Regions from separate parts of the Catenibacterium sp. RTP21428st1_D7_RTP21428_210409 genome, predicted to be linked through region 3. Evidence: predicted binding sites of a transcription regulator. Region 3 holds the regulator's gene; each other region holds the start of a gene.
The links. Region 3 encodes Rex, which represses fermentation and respiration genes when NADH is low (regulators of the CRP and FNR family bind a similar motif). Its sites were predicted from a motif close to GTGAANNNNTTCAC; they were not measured.
Positions count from the first base shown of each region.

Region 1: the regulator Rex is predicted to act here: its motif matches at 3,476-3,489, upstream of ABUA27_RS11130 (3-hydroxyacyl-CoA dehydrogenase).
Region 2: the regulator Rex is predicted to act here: its motif matches at 7,390-7,403, upstream of adhE (bifunctional acetaldehyde-CoA/alcohol dehydrogenase).

Region 1 covers NZ_JBEHVX010000097.1:65-7,499, reverse strand. The annotation lists gene ABUA27_RS11140 (TetR/AcrR family transcriptional regulator) at 1-152, opposite strand, end outside; gene ABUA27_RS11135 (NAD(P)/FAD-dependent oxidoreductase) at 288-2,216, shown strand; gene ABUA27_RS11130 (3-hydroxyacyl-CoA dehydrogenase) at 2,416-3,354, opposite strand; gene ABUA27_RS11125 (glucose-6-phosphate isomerase) at 3,548-4,828, opposite strand; gene ABUA27_RS11120 (CvfD/Ygs/GSP13 family RNA-binding post-transcriptional regulator) at 4,825-5,184, opposite strand; gene ABUA27_RS11115 (hypothetical protein) at 5,357-5,566, shown strand; gene ABUA27_RS11110 (NifU family protein) at 5,771-5,998, shown strand; gene metK (methionine adenosyltransferase) at 6,177-7,322, shown strand.
Region 2 covers NZ_JBEHVX010000019.1:496-12,329, forward strand. The annotation lists gene ABUA27_RS04460 (zinc-ribbon domain-containing protein) at 47-391, opposite strand; gene gltA (NADPH-dependent glutamate synthase) at 392-1,780, opposite strand; gene ABUA27_RS04470 (sulfide/dihydroorotate dehydrogenase-like FAD/NAD-binding protein) at 1,782-2,630, opposite strand; gene ABUA27_RS04475 (Cof-type HAD-IIB family hydrolase) at 2,799-3,587, shown strand; gene ABUA27_RS04480 (hypothetical protein) at 3,604-3,834, opposite strand; gene ABUA27_RS04485 (VanZ family protein) at 3,903-4,520, opposite strand; gene adhE (bifunctional acetaldehyde-CoA/alcohol dehydrogenase) at 4,648-7,299, opposite strand; gene ABUA27_RS04495 (DEAD/DEAH box helicase family protein) at 7,547-10,897, opposite strand; gene ABUA27_RS04500 (hypothetical protein) at 11,015-11,146, shown strand; gene ABUA27_RS04505 (hypothetical protein) at 11,275-11,834, opposite strand, start outside.
Region 3 covers NZ_JBEHVX010000052.1:1,098-12,931, forward strand. The annotation lists gene tsaB (tRNA (adenosine(37)-N6)-threonylcarbamoyltransferase complex dimerization subunit type 1 TsaB) at 1-591, shown strand, start outside; partial or broken gene rimI (ribosomal protein S18-alanine N-acetyltransferase) at 597-986, shown strand; gene tsaD (tRNA (adenosine(37)-N6)-threonylcarbamoyltransferase complex transferase subunit TsaD) at 1,020-2,033, shown strand; gene ABUA27_RS08230 (redox-sensing transcriptional repressor Rex) at 2,026-2,670, shown strand; gene asnS (asparagine--tRNA ligase) at 2,676-4,061, shown strand; gene ABUA27_RS08240 (metallophosphoesterase family protein) at 4,104-5,531, shown strand; gene ABUA27_RS08245 (NAD(P)-dependent oxidoreductase) at 5,528-6,907, shown strand; gene ABUA27_RS08250 (folate family ECF transporter S component) at 6,988-7,830, shown strand; gene ABUA27_RS08255 (segregation and condensation protein A) at 7,841-8,578, shown strand; gene scpB (SMC-Scp complex subunit ScpB) at 8,565-9,155, shown strand; gene ABUA27_RS08265 (hypothetical protein) at 9,169-9,531, opposite strand; gene ABUA27_RS08270 (DUF5662 family protein) at 9,645-10,199, shown strand; gene ABUA27_RS08275 (pseudouridine synthase) at 10,230-10,973, shown strand; gene ABUA27_RS08280 (ferredoxin) at 11,003-11,179, opposite strand; gene ABUA27_RS08285 (hypothetical protein) at 11,297-11,834, shown strand, end outside.

The DNA of each region.
Region 1 (7,435 bases), on a different contig from region 3:
TCATAATTTCTATAAAAAGTAGAACGATTGATTTTACATTCATTAATTAATGATTTAATGGTAATATCTTTAAAATTATATGTTTCTAATAATTTAAGAAAATGTGATTGGATATTTTGTTGTGTTTTTATAGTTCTTAAGTCTTCGCCCATTTTTTCTTCCCTATGCAACCGTTATCATTATAAAGTTGCATATGCAACATTTTTGATTACTTTGTTGCTTGTTAATAATTTACCATAATTATATCATTTTTTATATAAATTATGAAGAATATAAGGAGCTAAAGTATGAAAAACAAATATTATCCTCATCTATTTGAAAAAGGAAAAATTGGAAATGTTGTTATTAAAAATAGAATTGTACGTAATTCTATGGGAACTTATTTAGGAAATCCTGATGGAACAGTCACTGATAGACAAATTAAAGCTTATGCACAAGCTGCTGATGGTGGTGCAGGGCTTATTTTTATGGATAATGCTGTGCCTGTGCCAATGACATCTTGTGGTTTAAGAGCCGATAAAGACGAATTTATTGCTGGATTGACTTTATTAGCAGAAACTGTAAAAGAACATGGAGCTACACCTGGCTTACAGTTGGCTCATCCTGGTAGAGATGCAGGATTTGTAGGTAGTGCTCATGTTATTGGAGCCTCACCTATTACTTATGAACCATGGTATGAAATGGGATTTAAATTACCTAGAGCATTAACTATTGAAGAAATTCATGATTTAGTAGAAAAATTTGGTGATGCTGCTTTAAGAGCAAAAAAAGCAGGATTTGAAGTTATTGAAATTCATGGTGCTGCTGGTTGTATTCCAACAAATTTCTTATCACCACATGATAATAAGCGTACTGATATGTATGGTGGAAGCTTGCATAATCGTATGAGATTATTGTTGGAAATTGTAAGAAATATGAAACAAAAATGTGGAGCAGATTTCCCTATTGGTGTTAAATTGAGTACTGATGACTGGGAACCAGATGGAATTCGTATTGAAGAAACAGTCGAAGTTGCTAAAGCATTAGAAAAAGAAGGAGTATCTCATTTAAATATAATGGGTGGAACACATGCAACAGCATCTAGACAATTCTTATTACCAAATGCATTTAATGCTGAACATGTAAGAATGATTAAAGATGCTGTTCATATTCCAGTATTCATTGGACATAATATTTTCTCTCCTGAAGAAGCTGAAAAGATGTTAGCAGAAGGAAATGGTGATTTTGTTGCTTTAGGCCGTTCTCAATTAGCAGATCCAGCATGGGCTAAAAAGGCTAAAGAAGGAAAAGCAAGAGATATTAAACCATGTATCAACTGTATGATTGGTTGTATTGATAAAGGTATGCTAGGCCATACACCAATTCATTGTACAGTAAATCCAACTTTATATAGATTTGAATGTAAACCTGTCGTTGAGGCTGAAGTTAAGAAAAATGTTGCAGTTGTAGGTGCTGGTCCAGCAGGATGTGAAGCTGCATTAACTGCTTCTTTACGTGGACATAAAGTCACTATTTTTGAAAAAAGAAGTTTTGGTGGCGCCATGGTAGAAGCTAGTAAACCTGATAACAAAGCAAATATTAGACGTTTAATTCATTACTATGAAGATCATATTACTAATGATCCTAACATTACTGTAGTTAAAGAAGAAGCAAACTATGATATGCTTGTTAATGGTGGATTTGATGCTGTTGTTATTGCAGTAGGCGGAAAAACAAGAACACTAGATGTTCCTGGTAGTGATAGAAGTACAGTCGTTTGTGCAAATGATTACTTGAATGGATCTAAAAAGGTTGAAGGTAAAAATGTTGCAGTAATTGGTGGAGGAATTACAGGAGCTGAAACTGCGCTAGAATTGAATGGAGAAGGAAAAAATGTTACTGTTGTAGAAATGGCAGATAGATTCTTAGCTAATCCTGGTTCTTCTTGTCAGGCTTATAGTATTACTATTGCCCAATCAGATATCAAAATCATGACTGGCAAACGTTTAGTTGCGGTTGATGATAAGGAAATTACTTTAACTGATAGATGGGGTAATGAAAATAAAGTTGCTGTTGATAATGTTGTTATTGCGGCAGGATTCATTCCTCAGTATGATTTAGCTAATCAGCTAGAAGAAAATACAGATATTGAAGTTTATAACGTAGGAGATAGTAAGAAAGTGCGTCAAATTTATGATGCAGTTCGAGAAGGATTTATTGCAGCTAGACAAATCTAGTAAAAGTTTTTACTACATGTCCTATTCGATTTAATTTAATTCTTTGTTTCTTAACAATTTGAGACGTCACATACTGAACCACCATGAAAAAAGTATTTTTCAGGGTGGTTTTTGTGTTTCATCTGTTTATCATTCGGTCACATTAGGTGCAGCACTTTATTCGATAAATTACACATAGAAAAACGCATGTCACCATGCGCTATTTTTTGTACTTATAGAATCCTTCACCAGTACTATATCCTAATTTTCCTTGATCAATATAAGACTTCAACATCTTATGCATACCTTTGAAATTATAAGGGGCTAAGAAGCCAGGAATCTTTACATACATACCAACAATCTCATAAGCAGTCTTTAATCCTACTGTATCAAGAATCTGGAACGGTCCTTTAGGTGCACCAGTACCTAAAGTCCATGCTTTATCGATACTTTCAGGATCAGAAATACCATTGACCATTAAATCCATACCTGAGAATAATAATGGGATTAACATAGAGTTTAATAAGTATCCTGATTTTTCTTTGTTGACAGGTAATGGAATCATTCTAATTTCTTTCGCAAATTTCATAATCTCATCAAAATAAGCCTTATTTGTCTTATCTTGCATCATAACTTCTGTCATATTATTCTTCCAGATCGTATTTGCAAAGTGTAAGGCAAGGAACTTATCAGGTCTACCAGTAAATTTAGCTAATTTGCTAGGAAGCATAGTAGAAGAATTAGTCACTAGAATTGTCTTATCAGGAAGTAGGGGAGCCATCTTTGTATAGACATCCTTCTTAGCTTCCATATTTTCTGTCATAGATTCAATGACTAAATCAGCATGTTTAACTGCTGTTTTCATATCAAGCTCTAGCTTGATTGTAGAATAAGCACGTTCTACCTTTTCTAGGCAGTTCTCCTTATCGAAATCATCATAGCCTGCAATACCCATACACCATGTATTGATAGATTTATCAATATCCATGAGATTAATTGCATCAATATAAGACTGCTTGATAGAATCAAGCTTAGGCTGTGTACGTCCAATACTGCCTTCACTTCTTAACCAGATTGTTACATCAAAACCACAATATGCTGCCTGGAATGCAATCTGTGATCCCAGAACGCCGCCACCCATAATAGTAATGTTCTTCATGTTTTCCTCCTTTCTAGTAAAATGAAAACAGAAGAAAAATTTCTTCTGCTTCACTACTATCTTTTTAAACATTATCTAATTTTCATTATACTGATTAAAAAGAGATTATCTACTATACTTTGTGAAAAACATCACAATTTCTTACAAACTAATCACATTGTACAAAAAAATCCCGCAATTGCGGGATTTCTTATTAATATCCAGGCTTACCTAAAAGCTTGAACATATTCTTCTTATAAACTTCAACACCTGGCTGGTTGAATGGGTTAACACCTAATAGGTAAACGCTCATTGCACAAGCCTTTTCGAAGAAGTATACCATATAACCAAAGCTATATGCATCAACATGATCAAGAGTGATCTGGATGTTAGGTACGTTACCAACATTTACATGGGCATCAATAGTACCTTCACATGCTTTCTGGTTAACATAATCAACTGTCTTACCAGCTAAATAGTTTAAACCATCTAAGTTTTCTGCATCACTAGGGATTTCTAAGTTCATCTGAGGTTCTTTGATCTTTAATACAGTTTCGAATAAAACTTTAGAACCTTCCTGGATGAACTGTCCTAATGAATGAAGGTCAGTTGAGAAAGTACCACTTGTAGGTAAGATACCTTTTCCTTCTTTACCTTCAGATTCACCAAATAACTGTTTCCACCATTCAGCAGTCTGCTGCAACTGTAAGTTATAAGTTACAAACATTTCAGCTGGGTAACCAGCCTTTAATAACATCTGTCTTGCAACACCATACTGATAAGCATCGTTTGTAAGAAGATCTGGATTGTTGTATTTATCCTGTGCATCTTTAGCACCCTTTAACATTGCATCAACATCGATACCAGCCATTGCGATAGGGAATAAACCTACTGCAGTTAATACAGAATAACGTCCACCGATATCATCAGGAACTACGAATTCTGTATAACCTTCCTGGTCAGCTAAAGTCTTTAATGCACCCTTATGAGCATCTGTAGTAGCAACAATTCTTCTCTGAGCTACTTCTTTACCCTTAGTTTCTTCAAGTAATTCTTTGAAGATTCTGAAAGCAACTGAAGTTTCAGTTGTTGTACCAGACTTAGAAATTACATTAATACCGAATTCTTTATCTTTTACATAGTTCTTAACCTGTGCTAAATAAGTAGCAGAGAATGTATTACCAATATAGATGATCTGAACCTTGTTTGTTGGGTAAAGACCATTGATTGCTTCAATAGCAGCTCTTGCGCCTAAATAAGAACCACCGATACCACAAACTAATAAAACATCAATTTCTTCAGATAATTCTGCAGCTTTTTTCTTAATGTTTTCTACTTCAGTCTTGTTGTAGTTAGTAGGTAAGTCAACCCATCCTAAAAAGTCATTACCTGCTCCTGTTTTGTTGTGGATCATATCATGAACTTCTGCGACTCTGTCCTTATATGATTCCATGCTTTCTGTTAATTTAGCTTTACTTAAATCAACGTTGATCATACATCTTCCTCCTTTGCGATTCCTCGACTGATCCATCGAGGCATCATTTCTCTTAGTGGATTAAAACCCTTAGGTGTTTCCACGATTGACTTTCTTTTGCGAAAACGTCTCTTTTTCGCGACTGCTTTTAAAGAAAGCCTTGCCTGGTGATGGACGTTATCTATATCAATGACTTTTACCTTAACCTGTTCTCCATAAAAGACAAATTGATTTACGTCACGAACAAATCCATCAGATATTTCTGATATATGGATTAATCCGCTACTTCCATCAGGCAATAAAGCAAATGCACCATATGGTTGAATACCAGTAATGGTCACATCAACAATGTCACCTACATGAACTTGATGTTCCATTGCACGCCTCCAATCAACTGCATTATAGCATAATTATAATAGTGATAAAAGAATAGATAATAATAATTCTTTAATGTGAAAAAGATAAATAATTTGTATTTAATATGATATACTTTACAAAAAAATGAGTATGGTATAGTTAGTATATGCTAACACAGTAGAGGAGAACCATATGAAGAAAAAAATATTATATATTTTGGTTGCTGCATTACTCTATATACTCACACAAGTTCCAACTATAGTAAGTAACTATAAGTTTGAAGCTGGAATATGGGATATTGAATTGTGTAGATATGTTCTTATGTCTGTAGGATGGATGATTGTCGTACTCTATGTCATTCATTTTGTATTGGATTATATTAAAAATAACAGTGATGAATAACGTTGAAGAACCCTCAGGGGTTCTTTTATTATGCTTGGTAAGAATCATAGAATATGTACAAAAAACAGTGAATTATGCTTAAAAATGTGCAATCTAATAAAATTGTCTAATAAATAAGTATGTTTTTTAGTGATTCTATAGGGTATATCACTTTTCTTTTTTATTTTGTGTGTTATAATGGTCAAGCAGAAGCGAGGTGAAATCATGGAAGAAAAGATTGAAGCCATTAAGGAAGTCATTCATAAGTTGAGACCCTATCTACAAAGAGATGGTGGAGACTTAGAATTCGTTGATTTCAAAGACGGCATCGTTTATGTACATATGCTTGGTGCATGTGCGGGATGCATGATGTTAGATTCTACTATTAAAGATGGTGTTGAACAGATTTTAGTAGAAGAAGTCCCAGGCGTTATTGAAGTACAGGCAATTTAATTAAATATTTTTATACTCTTATTCAGAACCACACAGATGAGGATCGTTTTAAAGTGGTGGCAACCCTTATATAGAAGGTGCCTTGACCAAGCAAGTATTACTTGAACAATAAGAGGAAGCAGATTAGTACGCTTTCCTCTTTGAGGAGAGCTTTTTTATTACAGGAGGAAAAGAAAAAATGGAAAAGAACTTATTTACATCAGAATCTGTATCAGAAGGACATCCAGATAAGCTTTGTGATCAGATCAGTGATGCAATTTTAGATGAATGCTTAAGACAGGACAAATATTCACGTGTAGCTTGTGAATGTTTTGCAACAACTAATTTATTAGTCATTGGTGGAGAAATTACAACAAATGCGAAAGTAGATTATGAAGCAGTGGCTCGTGATGTTATGAGAAGAATTGGCTATACTGCTGAAGATTTAGGTATTGATGCAGATACTTGTGAAATCAAGGTAGTAATGGATACACAGTCTAGTGATATCGCATTAGGTACAAATGTAGAAGTAGGTGGTGCAGGTGACCAGGGTATCATGTTTGGTTATGCAACAAATGAAACTGAAACATATATGCCTTTACCAATCTCTATGGCTCACGAATTAGTACGTTATGCAAGTGAATTAAGACATAACGGTACATTCAAACATGCAAGACCTGATATGAAATCACAGGTAACTATTGATTATACAGATGAAAATAATCCAAAGGTTGATACAATCCTTATGTCAATCCAGCATGATCCAGATTTCAATGAAGAAGAATTCAAGACATTCATTAAAGAAAAGATCATGAAGGAAGTTGTAAGAAAACATCATATGAATGAAGATTACAAGGTATTCATCAATCCAACAGGAAGATTTGTTATTGGTGGTCCTCATGGTGATACTGGTTTAACAGGACGTAAGATCATTGTTGATACTTATGGAGGAATGGCAAGACATGGTGGAGGCGCATTCTCTGGTAAAGACCCATCAAAGGTAGATAGAAGTGCAGCTTATATCACTCGTTATATCGCTAAGAACATTGTTGCAGCAGGATTATGTGATCGTATTGAAATCCAGTTATCTTATGCAATTGGTGTAAAGGATCCTACAAGTGTGCATGTTGATACTTATGGAACTGGTAAGGTAGCTGATGAAGTCATCTTAGATGCAATCAAGAAAGAATTTGATTTAACTCCTCAGGGTATCATCAATACATTAGATTTATTAAATCCAATCTATGGCCCAACAGCTGCTTATGGACACTTTGGTCGTACTGATGTTGAATTCCCATGGGAAAAATTAAATAAAGTAGAAGACTTAAAGAAATACTTAGCTTAAAGAAGACATTAACGTCTTCTTTTTTTATATTTTATGTCAAGACTGTTTTTTTAGTTTTTTTTATGTATAATATAGTTATAGAAAGAATTGTAAAGGAGGAATTAAGTGTGAAA
Region 2 (11,834 bases), on a different contig from region 3:
TTTGAGACATTATCAATTTCGGTTGACAGTATGAAAAACACAGGAATCAAAAGATTCTGATTCCTGTGTTTAATAATAATGCATAAGTTGCAATAAAATTCAATACAAAGCTAACGATTCCTGTAATCAAGCATGCCTTTGCTTTATTAGGAGTCGTTCTTCTTTTCATGAAGAAGAAGATAACACCCATAAAAGGGAATAGGAATGAAATGATACATAATCCAACAGAGGCACGATCTTCTTCATAATAAGGACTAGTATAGCCATTACTAGAAGCATAGTCTTCCATATTTGTGTAGTCTGTTCTATTTTCTAATCTCACAGGTTCTCCACAATTAGGACAGAACTTTGTACCTGCCTCTAATTCTTTACCACATCGTGTACAATACATTTATTCACCACTTAATTTTTCATCAATAGCTTTTGCTGCTTTTTTACCAGCACCCATAGCAAGAATTACAGTAGCAGCACCAGTTACAACGTCACCACCAGCCCATACGCCTTCTTTAGATGTATGGTTAGTTTCTTCTTCAACGATGATACCACCCCACTTCTGGCAATCAAGACCAGGAGTAGTCTGTCTAATTAATGGGTTTGGAGACTGACCGATTGCGATAACAACTGTTCCACAATCAATAGTGAAGTTAGTACCTTCTTTTACAACTGGTCTTCTTCTACCAGATGCATCTGGTTCTCCTAATTCCATTTCTACACATTCAAGAGCTTTAACTGAACCATTATCACCATGAACAGCAACTGGATTAGTTAATAACTTGAAGATAATACCTTCTTCCTTAGCATGATGTACTTCTTCAGCACGTGCAGGAATTTCAGCATCACTACGACGATATACGATATATACGTTCTTAGCACCAAGTCTCTTAGCAGTTCTTGCAGCATCCATAGCTACGTTACCAGCACCTACAACACATACTGTATCAGCTACTTTTACTGGAGTAGGATGTTTAGGGAATTCATAACCCTTCATTAAGTTAACGCGAGTTAAGAATTCGTTTGCAGCATAAACACCATCAAGGTTTTCACCTGGAATACCCTGGAAACGAGGTAAACCAGCACCAGCACCTACGAATACAGCATCATAACCACTTTCCTGTAATTCATCAATTGTGATAGAACGACCAACTACAACGTTTGTTTCAAACTTAACACCTAAGTCTGCAACACCATCAATTTCAGCCTGTACTAAATCTTTTGGTAAACGGAATTCTGGGATACCATAAGATAATACACCACCCGTTTTATGTAATGCTTCAAATACTGTTACATCATAACCACGTTTAGCAAGTTCACCGGCACAAGAAATACCTGAAGGTCCTGAACCTACAATAGCCACTTTCTTACCGTTCTTTTCAATCTTAGTTTCAGTTGGTTTACCATGATCTCTATGGTAATCAGCAACGAATCTTTCAAGTCTACCAATGGCAACTGATTCACCCTTGATACCTCTAATACATTTACCTTCACACTGGTTTTCCTGTGGACATACACGACCACAGATTGCAGGCAAAGCATTTTCTGTAGTGATGATTTCATAAGCTTTTTCAAAATCACCATTCACTACTTCCTGAATAAAATGAGGGATAGGTACATTTACTGGACATCCATCCACACAACGAGGCTTTTTACAGTTTAGGCAACGAGCTGCTTCTTCCTGAGCCATTTCTTTAGTATATCCTAAAGCAACTTCTTTAAAGTTAGTTGCACGAATTTCAGGTTCCTGAGAAGGCATTTCTACCTTTACATTTGACATATTAGGCATATTATTTAACCCCCTTCATTAAGTTACACATACGGTCTGCATTGCTGTCAACAAGATGTTCTTCTTCCTTGAACATTCTCTGTCTTGCCATTAATTCATCAAAGTCAACATTTAAACCATCAAAGTCTGGTCCATCAACACAGGCAAACTTGATCTTACCATCAACAGTAACACGGCAGCATCCGCACATACCAGTACCATCAATCATGATTGGGTTAAGTGAAACCATTGTCTTAATATCTCTAGGCTTAGTTACTCCAACAACTGCCTTCATCATTACAACTGGTCCAATTGCAATAACTTCATCATACTTTTCACCCTTATCAAGTAAATCAGTTAATACATCAGTAACAAAACCTTTTGTACCTACAGAGCCATCATTCGTTGCGATATATACATTATCACAGAATTCTTTAAAACGATCTGCCCATAATACATACTGTTCTTCACGTCCACCGATGATTACATCAACCTTAGTACCAAGTTCTGCTAGTTTTCTTAACTGTGGGAATAATGGTGCACTACCCACACCACCAGCTACACCGATTACGTGATCCTTCTTTTCAAGATGAGTAGGGACACCAAGAGGACCTACGAAGTCAGTGATATAATCTCCTTCTTCTAACTTAGCAAGCTGTTTAGTAGAGTAACCTACAATCTGATAAATTATTGTGATTGTTTCCTTTTCTCTATCATAATCAGCAATTGTAAGAGGGATTCTTTCTCCATCTTCTCCTACACGTAAAATAATAAACTGACCTGGTTCGCATTTTCTTGCAACCATTGGCGCATGTACTTCCATTAACTGTACAACGTCATTAAGTACTTCTTTTTTTACAATCTTATACATATTCTCAATCCTTTCTGAATCTTATTTAATATTATCACATATTAGGTTTCTATTCAATGTCGCTTCATAGTAAATTAATGCGCTACCATGTGGTATTTTCAAGAATTGAGAGATTGTTGACAGATATAATTATTTATGGTTTAGTTGTATGAAACAAGGAGAATATTTATGAGTAGAAGAGTTATATTTTTTGATATTGATGGTACTTTATCTACAGAAACAGACTTTACTGTTCCTGAAAGTACAAAGAAAGCAATCAAACTAGCTCAGGATAATGGACATATCCTGATGGTAAATACAGGACGTACTATTTGTATTATAGAAGATGTAATTAAAGAATTAGGATTAGATGGTTATATCTGTGGTTGTGGGACTAATATCTACTATCATGGTAAAGAAATCTATCATGCTAAACTTCCTTCAGAATTAAAGAAAGGAATTGTGAATAAAGCTATTGAATTAGATATTGATGCCGTATTAGAAGGTCCTGAATCTATTTATTTCCCTGAAACAATTAAGACAAAGACAGTTCAGGAAATCAAAGAACATTATAAAGATATTAAAGTAAATGTTCCTGTATATCATAAAGATGATGAACCTAATTTTGATAAGTTCACTGCATGGTATACACCAGAAGATGATATTGAATCATTTAAGGATGCATTTAAAGATGATTTAGAATATATCCAGCGTGCTGAAGACTTCATTGAAGTAGTTCCAAAAGATTGTTCTAAAGCAACAGGTATTCAAACATTTATTGATCTCATTGGTGCTTCTATTGATGATTGTATTTCTATTGGAGATTCTACAAATGATCTACCAATGTTGACTTATACTAAGGAATCAGTAGCTATGGGCAATTCTAATCCTGTTCTATTTGATTATGTAACGTATATTACAACTGATATTGAAAATGATGGTATCTACAATGCCTTAAAACACTTTAACGTCATCTAATCAAAAAGCAGCCCTTCTAGGCTGCTTTTTGAAATGATACGATTTTTTCTCCATGGAATGAGACTTGTCCCTTTTGTCCTTCTAGATATTCATGAGGTTTTGTTACTTTGAGTACAATTTCTTTACCAAGTTCTGATTCAAATATGATCTTATCTTCAAGGACTTCTTTTACAATCACATCTTCAGTGATGTAGTATCTTGTTAGGAACAAATATAAGAACAACAATAGTAGAAAAATAAAAAGCACAAGATTCACCTCTTTCTTATACAATTATTGTAACAGAAAAGATGTGTAATACTTGTGATTTTTTGACTTTAAAATAATTTTTTTATGAATGGGATTTTCAATACAATATATAGAATCAGTACGCCGCTCATATTCAGAATGATATCATCTATATCTGCTGATCCAACCTTCCAAATATATTGAATGACTTCTACTCCTACAATCATAAATAAGAAAAAGAAGAAATAAGGTTGAAATGAACGCATTGGTTTAAATAAGACATATACAAAATACCCAAAAGGCATAAACAACATGACATTCCCAATCATATTCAGAATGATATTCTTAATAGGTAATGTATGTCTTGTATAAGCTGTGTAATAAAGAAATATTGTCTTTAATGGGCTGATATTCACACTACTTATAACTTTAACATGTCTTAATGCTGGATTAAGGAACAATTGATAAGTAAGATTTATAAGGTAGATGATGAATGCGATACTATGAAGTATATAAAACATTCTTCTTTTATTTTTTACTACATTTCTTGCACCATAAGCGTAACCCACCAAACCAATCATCTGAATAATAACAAGTACAAATGTCTGTGTAATAGAAAACTTGATTGTATAAGAAATGATATCTATTAATTGAATAATGAAAGCGACAGCTGCAATGAGCAAGAATATATAACGTTTATGTTTCATGACAGTGTCCTCCGACATGTCATTTTAATTTGTTCACTTGTGAGTGTCAATAAACAATACTATTTAACATAATTTAACACAAAAAAAGAGGAAAGCCGTAAGGATTTCCTCTTAGTGGTTTTAAGAATTATTTCTTAGCGAATGGAGATTCGTAATCGTAGATTGTTTCTAGGATAGCTTCCATATCTTTAACCATAGGCATTCTTGGGTTAGCAGGAGTACACTGGTCTTCGTATGCGTTCATAGCGATTCTATGTACTGATTCTTCCCAATCAGCTTTGCTGATGTTCTGTGACTTAACGTTTACAGCACCACCAACTTTTACCCATAACTTTTCAACAGCCTGTGCGAACATTTCAACACCTTCTGCATCAGTCTTTGGATGTAAGCCGATTAATTCTGCTAATTCTCTATATTTCTTATCTGCCTTATAGTCTTCGATCTTTGGCCAGATGTTTAACTTAGTTGGAACTGTACCATTGTATCTGATTACATGTGGTAATAACATACCGTTAGTACGTCCATGAGGAATATGCCATTCTCCACCGATCTTATGAGCTAATGAGTGGTTCATTCCTAAGAATGCGTTAGCGAATGCCATACCTGCGATTGATGCAGCGTTATGCATCTTAATTCTAGCATCAGGATCACCTTCAAGTACTGACTTTTCAAGGTTTTCGAATACTAACTTAACAGCCTGTTTAGCCCAACCATCAGTGAAGTCAGAAGCTAAGATTGAAACATATGCTTCAATAGCATGAGTTAATACGTCGATACCAGTATCAGCAGCGATTCTTGGTGGCATAGACATAGCGAATTCAGGGTCAACAATTGCGATTGTTGGAGTTAAAGCGTAGTCAGTTAATGGATATTTCTTGTTTTCCTTAGTATCAGTGATAACTGCGAATGGAGTTACTTCTGAACCTGTACCTGAAGTAGTTGGGATACATACTAACTTAGCTTTCTTACCAAGTTCTGGGAACTTAAATGCTCTCTTTCTGATATCCATGAATTTCTGCTTGATGTCGTCGAAGTTAACTTCTGGATGTTCATACATTAACCACATAACTTTAGCAGCATCCATTGAAGATCCACCACCGATAGCGATGATTGTATCAGGCTGGAAGCTCTTCATGATTTCAAGACCCTTAAGAGTCATATCTAAAGATGGATCTGGTTCAACGTCGATGAATAAGTCAACGTCTACTTTGTTACGTCTTCTTCTGATAACATCTTCGATCTTTCCTACATAACCAAGGTCATACATACCTCTGTCTGTAACGATCATTGCTTTCTTCATTTCCTTCATATCTCTAAGATATCTGATTGAATTTCTTTCGAAATAAATCTTTGGAGGAAGTTTAACCCATTGCATATTGTTGTTACGTCTCCCTATTCTCTTAATATTTAGTAAGTTAATAGCACTTACGTTGTTTGATACTGAGTTATGACCATAAGAACCACAACCAAGTGTTAATGAAGGTAAGAATGCATTGTATACTGAACCGATACCACCGAATGTAGATGGAGCGTTTTCAATAATACGGATAGCTTTGATTCTCTTACCGAATGCTTTAGAAATTTCATGATTAGTAGTATGGATTGCAGCTGAATGTCCTAAACCGTTGAATTCAACAGTCTGAGCAGCCTTTTCAATACCATCTTCAGTAGAGTTTGCTTTGATCATACCTAATACTGGAGAAAGCTTTTCTCTAGTCATTGGTTCGTTAGGACCGATTTCCTTAACTTCGCAAACTAAGATCTGAACATCATCAGGTACTTTGAAACCAGCCTGTTCAGCAATCCAAGTAGCGTTCTTACCTGGAACGATGCTGTTTAATCTAGCTTCATTTACGTTTTCACTGTATGCTGTTGCACCGAACATGAACTGTTCAAGTTTCTTCTTTTCTTCTGCATTACAGAAATGTACATGATAACGACCAAGTTCTTTCTTGAATTCATCATAGATTTCGTGATCTACAACAACAACCTGTTCAGATGCACAAATCATACCGTTATCGAATGATTTTGATAAATAAATATCGTTTGCTGCCATTTTGATTTTACAAGACTTTTCTACGTATGCAGGAACGTTACCAGCACCTACACCTAAAGCAGGTTTACCACAAGAGTAAGCAGCCTTAACCATTGCGTTACCACCAGTAGCTAAGATAGTAGCAACACCTGGATGATTCATTAATGCACTAGTTGCATACATAGTTTTCATTGGTAACCACTGGATTACGTTCTTAGGAGCACCAGCTTTTACTGCAGCATCTAACATTACCTTAGCAGCCATAACTGAACAGTCATGAGCACCTGGGTGGAATGAGAAGATGATTGGGTTTCTAGTCTTCATAGCGATTAAAGACTTAAAGATAACTGTAGAAGTTGGGTTTGTTACTGGAACGATACCACAAACAACACCAACTGGTTCAGCAATTTCAGTGATACCAGTAAGTGGATCTTCACTAATAATACCTACAGTCTTTGTATGACGCATGTTGTTAGTAACATATTCACAAGCGAATAAGTTCTTAACAGCTTTGTCTTCAAATACACCACGGCCAGTTTCTTTTACTGCAGCTTCTGCAAGAACACCGTGCTTATCAAGACCAGCAACTGACATCTTTGCTACGATGTAGTCAACAGTTTCCTGGTCAAAACCTTCGAATTCGTCTAATGCTGTTAATGCGTTATTAACTAACTCATCAATGCAAGCATCAGTCTTTTCTTCTGTCCATTCTTCAACTTTCTTTTCGACTTTCTTATCAGCCATTTTTATATCCTCCATTGACCAAAATATTTCTTTTTCATATTTTGTAAGTTCACTATACATGACTTCTTGTGAAAAAACAAGCATACTTTTGTGAAAATTTACACAATTTGTAGAATGCATTTACTGAAAACGTTTGCAGTTTAGGGATATCCGATTAGGTATTTTTCTGCGTAGTTTTTATCAAAAATTTAAATTATAATCATTTTTTATAGTGATAGATTACTCTCAAAATTGTGAACGTTTACTTTTAAAGTCTTTCACTAAATATTTCCACTGTCTTTAGTATATCTCTTGCAACATTCATCTTATCCTTAAATAAAGCACTCATACTACCAACTGACTTGAAAGGATCCTGCAATAAGACCTTCCTATCTTCAATGAAACCATTCTTCACAATATAATCTACAATCAATTCTACAAAGTGAATCTGTCTAGAATTCAAGCTCTGATCATCTAAGAAACGTGAGAACTCAGCCATAGCAGCTTCTCTATCTAGTCCTACAATCTTTCTAATTAATCTTGTGATAGGTGTATCACCAAAGTGTATTCGATAATCGTCTTTACTACCTAAGTCTATCCATAATAAGTTTTCTAGATGTTTCATTTCATCTGGAGTGATCACTTGATTATGTCTGAGCTTATAGATAGCTTCATCATCCTGATGCTCTTTTAAATAATGCTGGACTTTTTCTTTATAGTTCTCTAGTCCTTCATCATTATAGAAAGCATCATTCACCTTTGTTTCAATGATTTCATCAGTAAAGTGTGTATCTATAGGCTTTACCGGATCATCTTTTGTTAAGTACTTAATAAGTCCTCTAATCTTCTCACGTAATACTTCCAAATCAAAGTAATTGGCAGTTTTCCAATAATCAGGATCTTTTGCACATTTCAAATATTCAGCATTTCTTGCAATATCAGGAGTTGCTTGTTTTTTATAAAGTTCATTTGCGATGGCAATGACATTGTTGATAACTGAAGTAGCATTATAATGATTTAAATAAGCCATCTCAATCATATACATCTGTCTGTCAAAGAATTTAGCTTGTGTATCTTCGTCATGAATCACAACAAGTGAAGATAATTCATCCTTGATATAGTGTGTATCCATTTCATTGAGATTTCTCCAGTTATCTGGATTTTTATATTGGTGTACATACTTCAAACGCAATTTTACATTAAAACTATCTTCATCGAGTGCTTGAATATAACCTGACATTTCTTTGATCTGTTTGTTGATTTCATCAACATAATCCTGGTCTGTTGCATTCTGTTCAAGTGCATAAAGAATATCAACACGCAACTTATAAATACGTTGAGAAAGTGATTCTACAATACCAGATTTTTCAGCATTCTTGTTTACTCTGAAATATTCCATATTTCCTAGGTAATCAAATATTAAGAATTCTTTCTTGTCGTCTCCTGGACCAAACAAATCTTTTCTAAGTCTTGTACCTCGTCCAATCATCTGCCAGAACTTCGATTTACTTCTTACCTTCTTAAAAAACACAAGATTAACGATATCTGGTACATCTATACCTGTATCTAGCATATCTACACTAATAGCTATTTGAGGATAACTGTCTGTTTTACTGAATCGATCTATCGCATTTTGTACATATTTTGTATTGAATGTAACAACTTCAGCGAGCTTCCCTTTATATTCAGGATAGAGTACATCAAATCTTTCCTTGATCTTATGTGCGTGATCTTGATTAGCAGCGAATATAATAGTTTTACCTATCTTATCTCCTCCTTCGATTTTAATACCATGTTCCATTAATTCTCTGATTACAGTATCAATTGTATCTAAATTAAAGATAAATTTGTTTAGTAGAGATGATTCGATTGTATCAACATCAGGGAAAAGTGTATCAAATTCTTCCTTCTCCTCTTCCGATAAATCATCATAGCAAATACCTTCTTCTAAGAACTTTAGTTTTGTTTCATAAGAATGGTAACTGACTAAATATTTATCTTTTACAGCTTTTTCATATTCATAAGCATATGTAGGAACACCTGTCTCTAAGTCAAATATAGAATATGTATTCATACTTATACTGTCTTTAGGTGTTGCAGTCAAACCTATGAGTAAGGCATCAAAGTAATCAAATATATCTTTATACCTGTTATATATACTACGATGACTTTCATCAAGAATAATGAGATCAAAGTGTCCTGGTGTAAATAAACGATTTCCATCTTTTCTTCTTGTTTCATCAATCGCATTCATCATTGTAGGATATGTACTAAAGATCATCCTTGATACTTCTGGATCATCTTTATTTTCACAAAGGTTACATGTAGTCAAAGATGGCAAAAGGTTTACAAAGCTTTTCTTTGCCTGTCTGACTAATGCAGTACGATCAGCAAGGAATAAAATGTTCTTTGCCCAATCTGCTTTAGTGAGTACATCTACTAAACTTATCGCAACACGTGTTTTACCACTCCCTGTTGCCATAACAAGTAATGCTTTACGACTTCCCTTTTCAAAGTCTTCACATGTTCTTACAATAGCTTCTTTCTGGTAATAACGGTTTGTGATGGCATCTTGTATAACAGGTTTAGAAATACTTCTACGAGTATCTCTTCTATCAATAAGTAACTGTATCTCATCCTGAGAGAAGATAGAAGAAATCCTTCTATCCGGATACATCATGTCATCCCAAAGAAATGTTTCATAACCATTTGTATAGAATATAACAGGTCTTAATCCATATTCCTTTTCAATGCAATCTGCATAAAGCTTAGCCTGATTACGTCCAATACGAGGATTTGCACTTGTTTTTTTAGCTTCTATAACAGCAATAATCTTTCCAGTTCTACCACGTAATATATAATCTACATAACCATCTTGAGACTCTGTTGGCATATGATGTACAGGGAATTCTACTTGTACATTTGTATCAAAGTCCCATCCAGCTTCTTTAAGTTGCAGATCAATAACAAGTTTTCTTGTCTGCCATTCAAGAGCATTATTAACATCAATATACTCAACAGCTTTCTCTTCTTTTCTCTTAGCAGCGCCTTGTTTTCTTAATTCCACATTTTCAGCAATAACTCTAGCAAGTTCTTCTTTTTGTTTTGCTTCTTTTTCTTTTTGTTTAGTAAGAATCTCTCTGATCTGTTCTTTAAGATCCTTATTCACAAACATATGTGTTTGATCAGGTAACTTAGCAGGATCAAATTTAGGTAACTGTTCCTGGTAATTTATTCCATATGAATAATTAATCCAGCTAATAAGTCTATAGAGATTATTCAAAGCAAGTACTGCTTCTTCTCTATTCACCTTAGCATTTGTATGCGTTGCATAGTTACCCAATTTAACTATATATTTAATACCTTCATAAACATCATTAGGAACAATTTGTTTAAATGTGTATTCATTAACTAACGCACTTAGATTATCTCTATATGGCATCTGTAAGTCTATATCGTTCTTATACATGTAATGAACTGCTTGTTCTAATGCACGTCTTGTAAGCATTGCACAGGATGAAGGTGATACCATAAGTCCTTTTTCTGCTTCTATACATATTTCAGCAAAATCCTGAAACTCTTTTTTTTTCTTTAAAAATGTAAAGTTCAATAGTACCATCTCCTTTATGTTTCTATTATATCCTAAAAAAGAACTTTATTGGGAATAATTGTGGTTACATTATCTATTTAACTTAGAGAATGGTATACTTTAGCTATATTCTATGGAGGTGATTTTATGGATTCAAATCAACATAATGAATTATTGGAATTACTTGAGAAGTCTGAGGAGGATGTTAGAAATGGCAGAGTAGCACCTATAGAGGATACTTTTAAAGAATTGAGAGATATGTTAGGTAGTGGTGATTAGCAGCTAAGGCTGCTTTTTTATTATAAAAATCAAATAACCCCATTATAACAACCTTTCACACGTTAATTCTATAAAATTACTTATTCATTTCTCATAATACGTAACCAACTACTATTAAATCACTCTAATTAAACATCTATTACATCAAACTCATCAAATGATTTTCTTGAACTTGGATTACATAACGCTGTGTCCTGTAATGACTTTTTCAAATTATCACAGCAAGGTTTAAATGATAAATAAGTTATTCCTCCACCAACAACACCACCAACTACAGGAATTGCTTTTCTAAAGAAACCAGCAAAAACCTGTTTAGTCATACACACACTAAACCATCTTGAGATTTTCTTTACAATAGGATAGAAAGTACCTTTTGTTAGTGCTTTTTGTAATAGTTTTTTCTCTACTCCTTTTCCTAACGCATTAGAAAGTATCTTAATACTTGCAACTGAGCCCTCTACTCCATACATTACACCCAAACATAAAGTAATAAGATTCATAGTCTCGTCATCAATATTCACACCATTTTCAACATTTATTTCAGGAAAACCATACAGATATAACAATTTCTGTATAGCTCTTAGCATATACCCATAATATTGAGCAATATCTGTTGGCAATGTAGCAACCATAGCAACTCCACCAGGAGCACCCAATGCTAAGGAAATACCACTTACACAATTTCTTT
Region 3 (11,834 bases):
ATGGATACATCAAATAGTTATTTAGCTGTAGGCTTATATCAGGATAATGTGTGTCTAGAAGCCTTCCAGGAAAAAGGCTCTAGAAGACAATCAGAAAAAGCAATTCCTACATTAAAGGAAGTGCTTGATCGTCATCATATTGCATTGAAGGATGTCAATGAAATGATTATCACATCAGGACCTGGCTCTTATACAGGTGTCAGAGTAGCTATGACTATCGCAAAGACACTTGCTGCAGTGTCTGATGTAAGAATTAAATCAGTCAGTTCTTTAGCTGCTTATGCAGGTATGAATCAGGCATTAAGTGTTATTGATGCAAGAGGACATAAGGTCTTTGTTGGTGTTTATGAAAATGGTCTTCCTTTAATTAAGGAACAGGTCGTGACTTTAGAAGACTTTGCCCACTTACGTGCTGAATATGAAGACTTTGAACTTGTGGGTGAAGTAGGATGTCTTGGATTAGATGAAAAAGAATGTGATCTTTGTGCTAATATTTATGCATTAGGTCAGATGGCTGATCCAATCAAGAATGTAGATCTATTAGTACCGACATATATTAAAGATGTTGAGGCTAAGAAAGCATGTTATTAAGAGAAATGCAGGAAGAAGATCTTGATGAAATTGAAAGACTAGAAGGGTTATTATTTACTCCTGCCTGGTCTAAAGAAGATTTTCTTCATGAATTAAAGACAAATGATTATGCTCATTATTATGTTCTTGTAGATGACAAAATTGTTGGTTATGCAGGATTCTGGTATGCTTATGAAAACTGTGAACTGACTACAATTGGTATTGATCCAAATTATCAGGGAAAAGGCCTTTCTAAGTTATTGATGGATTATGGATTAAAAGAAGGACATAATAAAGGATGTATGAATTATAGTTTAGAAGTACGTGTATCAAATGAACGTGCGATTCGTTTATATAAGAGGTATGGCTATGAGATATGTGCTATACGTAAAGATTATTATGCAGACCATGAGGATGCCTATCTCATGGTAAGAAAGGAGGAAAAAATAATGGCTGTTATTCTTGCTATTGAATCAAGCTGTGATGAAATGAGTGTTGCAATTCTTAAGGATGGAAAAGAGTTATTAAGTCATGTTGTTGCATCACAGATCGATATCCATAAACAATATGGTGGTGTTGTTCCAGAAATTGCCAGTCGTAAGCATGTTGAATGTGTCAGCACTGTTTTAAAGGAAGCACTTAGTCAGGCAGATATTTCTATTGAGGAGATTGATGCAATTGCAGTCACTAAAGGACCAGGACTTGTAGGTTCTTTGCATGTTGGGATGCAGGAAGCCAAGACATTGGCTATTTATTTAAATAAGCCTTTGATTGGTGTACATCATATTGCGGGGCATATTTATGCCAATGAGCTCGTAAATGATATTGAATATCCTGCAATGGCATTAGTTGTTTCAGGAGGACATACAGAACTTGTTTATATGAAAAAGGAATTCTCTTTCGAGGTTATTGGTACAACATTTGATGATGCAATTGGAGAAGCCTATGACAAGGTAGGACGTGTTTTACATCTTCCATATCCTGGAGGACCTGTATTAGATAAAATGGCACATGAGGGAACTCATAGCTATACACTTCCTAAACCGCTTGATGATGGAAGCTATAACTTCAGTTTCAGTGGCTTAAAGAGCGCTGTCATCAACTTAAAGCATAATGCAGACCAAAGAGGAGAGGAAATCAATGGCAATGACTTAGCCTGCTCATTCCAGGATGTGGCTATGGATACGATTGCTTCTAAAGCTTTAGCAGCTGCTCATGATCTTGGTGTAAAGCAGATTATTGTAGCAGGTGGTGTAAGTGCGAACAAAGGTCTCAGAGAAAAAATGAGTACAAGTGATATTCCTGTTATTTTTCCACCATTGAAGTATTGTACAGATAATGCAGCAATGATTGCATCTGCTGCAAGTATCATGTATAAATATAATATGTTTGCCCCTTTGGACTTATCTGTTAAGCCGGATTATGACTTAGAGGCGGAAAGTGTAGGAGACAACTATGAGTAATGAAAAGAAACAGAAAATTTCACGTGCGACGATGACACGTTTTCCTGTTTATTTGAAGGCTTTAAGAGTTATGGGGCATGAAGGTAAAGAAAACTTCTTATCGAGTGAACTTGCAGAAGTTACTCATATCCAGGATACGACTATTCGTCGTGATTTTGGCTTTTTGCCTCAGAAGAATACACTTGGTAAAAGAGGCTATGGTTATGATACAAAAGAGATGATTGAAACACTCAGTGACTTCTTAGGTTTAGGACTTGATGAACCTATTATTCTCATTGGTGTGGGTAATTTAGGATCAGCTATTTTGAAATATAACCGCTGGAAATATACAGTGGGACAGATTGTCTGTGCTTATGATAAAGATGCTAATATTGAAGGTGAACGTTTTGGTGTCAAGATTCATAAGAGTGATGATTTGGAAAAAACATTTCCTAAGGACTGTAAGATTGCGATTCTCGCAATTTCTGATAATGTACAGGAAATGGTGGACCGCTTAGTAGCATTAGGGATTAAAGGCATTGTAGACTTCACCCACTCTCATTTCATTGTACCTCAGGGAGTAGAAGTACAGAATGTGGATGTTGTTGTCGCAATACAAGAATTAGAATTAAAAATGAAATCGAATACAAAGGAGTAAGAAGGATGTTTGAATTTATGACAGTAAGAGAACTTTATGAAATCTGTCGTGCAGATAACGCAGTAGAAACAGATAACGTAGAGTATGTAGAATTAGAAGGATGGGTAAGAACAAATAGAGATAGTGGTAAACTAGGATTCATCGCATTAAATGATGGTTCTTATTTTAGAAACTGTCAGGTTGTTTACTTAAAAGAAAAATTAAAGAACTTTGATGAGGTTTCACATATCTCAACTGGTTCAGCTATTCATGTATTAGGTAAATTAAAATTAACACCTGATGCAAAACAGCCATTTGAAGTAGAAGCCACTGAAATTATTCTTGAAGGTGACTGTGATAGTGATTATCCATTACAGAAGAAGAGACACTCTTTTGAATTTATGAGAGAAATCCCTCATTTAAGACCAAGAGCAAACTCATTCTATGCTATCTTCAGATTAAGATCTGTATTATCTATGGCTATTCATGAGTTCTTCCAGGATCAGGGATTCGTCTATGTACATACACCAATCATTACATCTAATGATGGTGAAGGTGCTGGAGAAATGTTTAGAGTCACAACTATTGATGATACTGATTTCTCTAAGGATTTCTTTGAAAAAGAAGCTTACTTAACAGTAACAGGACAGTTACATGTAGAAGCATTCGCTATGGCATTTAGAGATGTATATACTTTTGGTCCTGCATTTAGAGCTGAAAACTCAAATACATCAAGACATGCCAGTGAATTCTGGATGGTAGAACCAGAAATCGCATTTGCTGATCTTGAAGATGATATGTGTTTAATTGAAGAAATGGTTAAATACTGTATTCAGTACTGCTTAGATAATGCTCCAGAAGAAATGAAATTCTTTGAACAGATGGTTGACCATGACTGTATCAACCGTATCACAAAGGTTAGAGATTCTCACTTTGCACGTATGACTTATACAGAAGCTATTGATCATTTATTAAAAGCTGATGTGAAGTTTGACAACAAGGTTGAATGGGGTATTGACTTAAATGCTGAACATGAACGTTATATCTGTGAAGAAGTTGTAGGTGGTCCTGTATTCTTAACAGATTATCCAAAAGAAATCAAAGCGTTCTATATGCGTTTAAATGATGACAACAAGACAGTTGCAGCTTGTGACTTATTAGTACCTGGCATCGGTGAATTAGTTGGTGGTTCACAGAGAGAAGAACGTTATGATGTTCTTGAAAAGCTTATGGATGAAAAGGGCATGAACAAAGAAACACTACAGTGGTATATGGATTTACGCCGCTTTGGTGGATGTAAGCATGCTGGATTCGGCTTAGGTTTTGACCGTTTCTTAATGTATTTAACTGGTATGGCTAACATCAGAGATGTAGAACCATTCCCACGTACACCACGTAACTTAAAATTCTAAAAGACCACATATGTGGTCTTTTTTCTTAAAGGAAGTACTATTATGGATGAATTTAGTGGTATTAATGCTTTTTTTAATATGATTTATCATCATGACCGTGCTTTTTCTCGCGCTTTATTGGATTACCAATCTTTTAATGATTATCGACAGTGGTTAAGAAATCATCACATAGAAATTAGAGAACTCGATATGATTGATGAGTATTCATTCAGTATGATTCGTCCTGGTATGACAATCAAGGATATATCCATGCTGACACATACTAATTTGCAGGAAGGTTTACAACGTATCCGTTCTTTCCTTAAAGATAAGATTTTCTTATTTCTTATTCCTGGTATTAATAAAGAAATTAAAGACTATTCTTTTACAGGGGTGGACTATATCTTTACAATAAGCAAACCTTTTAAGCAGGAAGACTTGTCTTTCTTAGATCCATTCCCTGGACTACTTGAAGCTTTATTTTATGCAGATGAATGGCCTGGAGGACTCATATTTAATTCTCAACATGCATCCTTTTACCCATTACATAGTATTTCCCAGGCAAAGGCATTACAAAAGAGAATTGATGAGAAGACAATGTTTAATAAAGAAGGTCATTCTTCATTTATTTATCATTTATCTGATTTACATCTAGGTCCTAAAAAGAAGCTGAAAGCAGTCTCTAATTTACTAGATTCATTAGATGAATGTGATCAATATGCACAGAGTTCTCATCAAAAGCAGGTCTTTATTACAGGAGATCTTATGAACTCTCCTAATACAAAGAATATGTATCAGGCCAATGGCTTTATGACAATGATTAGAAAGAGATATAAGGCAGATATCACCTTTGTGTTAGGTAACCATGATATGATAGTAAAAGGCTTGAGTATTGGTGGAAGACAACGTACAAAAGTCATAGCCTATTTACTAGGTGAAAAGATCAAGGTTATAGAAAAAGATAAGATTGTACTTGTAAAGATAGATTCTAATGCTGGTGGTAATTTAGCTAGAGGAATGATCACAAGAAGACAATTAGATCAAATAGATTCAGAACTTGCAGGTATAGAAAATCTAGAAGATTATACGATTGTGGTCTTACTACATCATCATGTATTTAAAGTCTCTAAGTCAGACTTCTTAAAAATACAATGGCGTGAAAAATCTATATTTGGAAGTATATTGGATAAATCTAAGGCACTTGTAGATGCAGAAATGTTTGCCACATGGCTCACACAGCGTCATATTAAATATGTGCTTCATGGTCATAAGCATGTGCCTTATTTCATGAATAAAAAAGGTACATACTATATCTCAGCAGGAAGTGCAACAGGTGGCTTAAAAGAAAGTGAAAGTCATTACTATTCTTATAATGTATTGCGTTATGATTATATGGATAAGAAGATGAAAACATGTCTGATCTTCTATGATGATAAAAAGAAAGCAGAAAGACAACGTGTTGAAGTATATTTAATGGAGGAAGATGAATGAAATTAGTTGATAAAATGAAAGATGAGCGATTAGGAATTGCGATTTTATATAACTTCTCAAAGGGATATGAAAAACCTGTTCCTATGGAACTTTATGACATTGTATTGCCTTTTATTTATCATGATGCATTTAGAAAAGAAATTTTAAAGCATGATACATTAAAAGATGTTATTGAAGCATCAATTGAAGCAGATCCACATTTTAAAGAAGTGATTCTTGAAGCCATTAATGATGATGAAGGCATTACCTCTAAAGCATTAGGTATGGCTATGATGGGTGGAATGCTCACATATGAGATGATTGATGGAAAAGTTTGTGGAAAATTACATGAAGCTGAAGTTTTAGACTTTAATGAATGTATTATTTTTGGTAAGATGATGCAGGACCATACAAAAGAAGAAATTCTTGATTTATTACATCAGGAACTTCGTATTGTCTTCTTGCAGGTAGAAACACTTGGAAAAGATGTGGATACACATATCTTTGATGATCTTGGAAGAGTGACTTATCATGAAAATGTAGACCAGTTAGATGTCATTTCTCTTTGTAAGGATGCAGATATTGTTATTACAAATAAGAATCTGTTTAGAAAAGTAGAAATTGACCGCTGTCCATATCTTAAGATGATTGCTGTAACAGCCACTGGTACAAACAATGTAGATTTAGATTATGCAAAAGAAAAAGGAATCCGAGTAGCTAACGTAAAAGGATATTCTACTGAAGCCGTTGCTCAGCTTACTCTTGCATTATGTCTAGAACTCATTGAACATACATCACGCTATGATAGTTATGTAAAATCACATCAATATGAAAAGGATAAGGTCTTCTCATTCTTTGGTTACTCGTTTCATGAACTATCTACTATGACTTGGGGAATTGTTGGTCTAGGCGCAATCGGTCAGCGCGTTGCACGTATTGCGGAAGCATTAGGATGTCAGGTGCAGTATTATTCTACAACTGGACATCATCAGGATGAACACTTCAAGCAGGTGGATTTTGATACATTACTTAAAACAAGTGACATTATTTCTATTCATTCACCTCTTACAAAAGAGACAGAACATTTATTTGATGCAGAAGCTTTCAAGAAGATGAAAGATACAGCTTATCTTATTAATGTAGGACGTGGTCCTATTATCGATGAAGAAGCATTAAGTGATGCATTAAATAATAACCTTATTGCTGGAGCAGGTTTAGATGTATTTGAAAAAGAACCACTTCCTTCAACAAGTCCTTTATATAGTGTTGATCCTCACAAGGTCGTTTTCACACCACATGTCGCATGGGGTTCAGTAGAAGCAAGACATCGTTTGATTCTTGAAGTACGTGAAAACATTATCGCTTTTATTAAAGGCGAGGACCGTAATAACTGTTAAAAAAGAAAAGGAGGAGCCTATAAGAAGGCAAGTGTACGGTCAGAGATGATCGGAATTAACGTCTGTGGACTAGCGATAGGTTGAAACAGAAACATTTGTTTATTGTAGCATTTAAAAAAATGATTCAAATTATTATTGTATGTATTTTAGTATTACTTGGTATTTACTGTTTTAAGTTTTACCCATTAGAAAGAAGAAATACCAAAAAGCTCGCATTTAGTGCTTTAATTATTATCATCACATTGATTTTGAAGAGACTTACTATTATGGTACCGTTATTTGGTGCTGAAAGCTTAAAGATTGGTTTTGAATATATTCCTGTTATGTTAGCAGGTGTGATTCTTTCACCAAGCTATGCTTATCTCATTGGTTTAATTACTGATTTACTTGGTTTAGTGATATCCCCAACAGGATTCCCATTCTTTGGATTTACACTCAATCAGGTACTGATTGGTTTAATCCCATCACTGATTGCTGTAAAAGTAAAGAATGTAGATGGAAAACGATTCAGTAAGATTGTATGTCTCATGATTGCATTATTTGGTGGAGCAGGATCGCTTTTTGTTGCTTTACAAAAAACAATCTCTATCGGTAAAGTCACTTATACATTAACATCTTTACAAAAAGGTGTTATGATTGGACTCTGCCTTATTGCCTCTATAGGTTTTATCTTGTTCATGTTGAAACGCACAAAGAATATGAAAGACAATGATGTGTCATTATTTGGTACTTGGCTATTAAGTGTTATTCTAGTAGAACTTGCAATTACATTCTGCTTAACACCTTTCTGGCTACAGATCATGTATGGCATTCCATTTGTGGTATCTGTAAGTATTCGTGTGATTAAGGCATGCTTTATTATTCCATTAGAAATCATTATTGGATTCCCATTATTGAAACAGATGGATAAATTATATAAATAGGAGTATAGATATGGAATATCAGGTCACAGTTGACCAGTTTACTGGGCCGCTCGATCTCTTGCTTCATCTAATAAAAGAACATGATATGGATCTTCTTGATCTTGATGTAGCGGCTGTATGTGACCAGTATCTCGCTTATATTCAAACAATGGATCCTTCACTCTTAGAAGCTGTCTCTGAATATTTAGTTATGGCAGCCTGGCTTATTGAAATGAAAAGTAAACTATTACTTCCTAAGCCAGAAATAGATGAAGAAGATGATTATGAAGCAGAAAGAAAAAGAATGATTGAAAGACTGATTGAAAAGAACCGTATTAACGGTATCTTAGAAGCCTTTGAAGCTTCTTATGATAAACGTCAGACAATGCATTCTAAAATACCTTCAGCACTTGAAGAATATCTTCCTAGTGGTGAAGAAACTATTCCTGAGGGAATGGAAGTATATGATCTCATCAAGGCAATGCAAAGAGTCATGCAAAGACGTGCATTACTCCAGCCCCTTGAATCAAAGATTGCACGTGTAGAAATATCTATTGATGAAAGAACTGAACAGATCAGAAGCTATTTCTTACGTCATAAAGATAAAACTGTTGATTTTGAAGACTTGTTTGATGAAGGAGACCGCTATTTTGCGATAGTCACATTCCTTTCTATTCTAGTCTTAGTGAAAAACAGTGAGTTATTGATTACTCAAAGTGGTAATTTTGAAAAGATTTATTTGAAAGGAACAAGCTATGGACAAGAATGAGTATTTATCAGTCATAGAAGGTATGCTTTATATCTATGGTGATGAAGGTGTTACAATTAAAGATGTTGCGGAAGCATTAGAAATCACTAAGAAAGAAGCATATGAACTGATGGATGAATTACTCTCTTATTATGCTTCTAAAACAGTTAAGGGTGTAGATATATGTGATTTTGGTGGTACTTATAAGATGGTCACATTGCCTCAGCATGATGTCTATTATAAGAAGATGATGACTACAAGTGGTAGAAAACTATCTAAATCAGCCTTAGAAACATTAGCTATTGTGGCTTATTATCAGCCTGTTACTAGAATTCGTATTGAAGAAATACGTGGTGTAGGCTGTGAATCAATGATTCGTAAGCTTTTAGCACAAGCCCTTATTAAAGAAGTAGGACGTGATGATTCACCAGGTAAACCAGTCTTATATGGTGTTACTGATGAATTCATGGATGCTTTTAACTTAAAAAGCTTGGATGAATTACCAGAACTTAAAGAAATTGAATCTGAATTTGATGAAGAAGATATCTTCAATACAAAATATCAGGAAAAGGTAGAAGAAAAGCCAGAAACGAATTAGTTTCTGACTTTTTTTATAGTTTACATTCTTTTAATAGTTTTAAACGACGTTTATAATACTCTATCTTTTCTTTAACCTGTTTCTTTACTGCCACAGAAGTTGATTCTGCAAGAGAAATGGTACCAAGCATGATCAAGAGTGTCACGATTGGCATTCCAAATAAGAATAACTTAGAATGACTAATAAAGAAAAGGATACCTAATACGACAATACTTATTAATGCATATCTTAAAGTACGCATACCTAAGCAGTAACTATATATTTCTGCTCTCACATTTTTGTAGGAATTCTCTAAGAAAGTAATAACCTCCTCACAGCTTTCTACATCAAGTGAAGCATCATCAATATTTGTTTCTATTTCAATGTGAAATGCCATAGTTCTACCTCCAATTCTCTATCATTATAACATTGAATTCTAAAAAGAAAAGACATATACTTAAGAATGATTTTATGTTATAGTTGTAGACACACAGAAATGAGGAAAATACAGTGCATATATGGGGACATTTTAAAACAATCACAAAACATAAGATATTAGTAGGAAAGCTATGCTTTAAAGTACACTTATATAAGCAGGGCTTATTACATGACTTATCTAAATATACTCCTACTGAATTTATTACAGGAATCAAGTATTATAAAGGTACTTATTCTCCTAATAGTGTTGAAAGAAATGAAATAGGCTATTCAACAGCCTGGCTTCATCATAAAGGCCGTAATAAACATCATTGGGAATATTGGGTGGATTTTACTAGAAAAGGGCAAGTACCTGCCAAAATGCCTTATAATTATGTACTAGAGATGTTCTGTGATAGAGTTGCAGCAAGTAAGATATATGAAGGAAAGAATTATACAGATGCCTTTCCTCTACAATACTATGAATCAGGACAATATTCATATATATTACATCCTGAAACACGTGCCTTACTTCGTTTTATGCTTGTCTATTTAAAGGATCATGGACTTGATGATACAATCAAGATGATTAATAGACATCATGATTATGATGAATATTTTGTTGAATTTAAGGACGATTTAATGTAGATTAGTTAATGGAAAAGAAAGGGTGAAACAATGGAAGAAAGATTACAAAAAGTCATTGCACAGAGTGGTTATACTTCACGTCGTAAAGCAGAAGAACTCATTCAGCAGGGTAAAGTTACTGTGAATGGTGAAGTGGTAACAGTGCTTGGTACTAAGGTCACTAAGAAAGATACAATCTGTGTCAATGGAAAACTTATTAATAAAGAAGATAAAGTATATTATTTATTCTATAAACCAGAAAAATGCGTATGTACTATGAGTGATGAACATGATCGTACATGTGTAGCAGATTATTTTAGTGATAGTAATGAAAGAGTTTATCCAGTAGGAAGACTTGACTATGATACAACAGGTGCTTTATTTATGACAAATGATGGTGAATTTGCGAACCTTATTATGCATCCATCTAGCCATTTAGAAAAGGTGTATGAAGTATCTGTTAAGGGATTACTTACTAAGGCTGAAAAGAACCAGCTAGAAAGAGGAATTTATCTAGAAGGTGTTAAAACATTACCTTGTGAAATTGCGATTACTGGAAATGATGAAGAACATGGTACAACTATGTTGATGATCCGTTTAGTAGAAGGCAAGAACAGACAGATCAAGAAGATGTTTGAAGAAGTAGGACATCCTGTTAAGCGTTTAAGAAGAATTATGATTGGTCCAATCGACTTAAAGGGATTAACTCCTGGTACTTATCGTCGTTTAAAGCCTAAAGAAGTTAATGTATTACGTACTATGGCTTTAAAAAAGAAGAACGCAAACAAAAAATAAAAGAGGATGCATCGCATCCTCTTGCTTTATTATTCAGCTTCAATTACGCCAACTGGGCAGCCGTCGATAGCATCCTGAACAGCTGGATCTTCAGTTTCTTCAACGATTACCTTTGCTAATCCTTCGTCATCTAATTCGAAAACGTCTGGACAGATTCCTGTGCAAGCACCGCAACCTAAGCAGCCTTCATTAACTTTAACTTTCATTTACATATCCTCCTTATTTCATATACATCTATTATAACGGATTATGAGGTTTTTTGAAAGTTATTTTCTTAATTTTATAGGTATGCTATAATAGATACGATTAGGTGGTGATATTATATGTCAGAACAGACAAGAATGTCTAAGTATAAAGATTTACGTGATAATATTGATGATGATATGAGTTATGTACCTCATGAAGAGGATGATAGTGATGATGATTTCTTATCATTTATTCCAAAATCAAATCATCATGAAAGTCTAGAACCAAAGACATACGAGACACTCAAATATGAAAGCAACCCATTTGAATCATTACATGAAGAACGTGATAGTGTGGCTAGAACACGTATTGATACACGTCTTGATATTTTGAATGCAATGAAAGAGGATGCTTCTTCACAGGATACCACCTGTGATTATCATACGTCTGAGTTAAGAAGAGGACATGCAGTAAAGGGCGGTAGTTTGATGGATAAGCTTGCTGCAATGTCACCTGAAGAAGATGTTGAAGCTTTTAGAAAGTATAGTGAAGAAATACCACATCGTGAACCAGTAAAAACTGAACCAGTAGTAAGAACTACAGCACACGCTGAGCATGAGAGAAGACATGCACAAAAAAGAGCACCATTACCTGAAAAACAAGAAGATTCTAAAC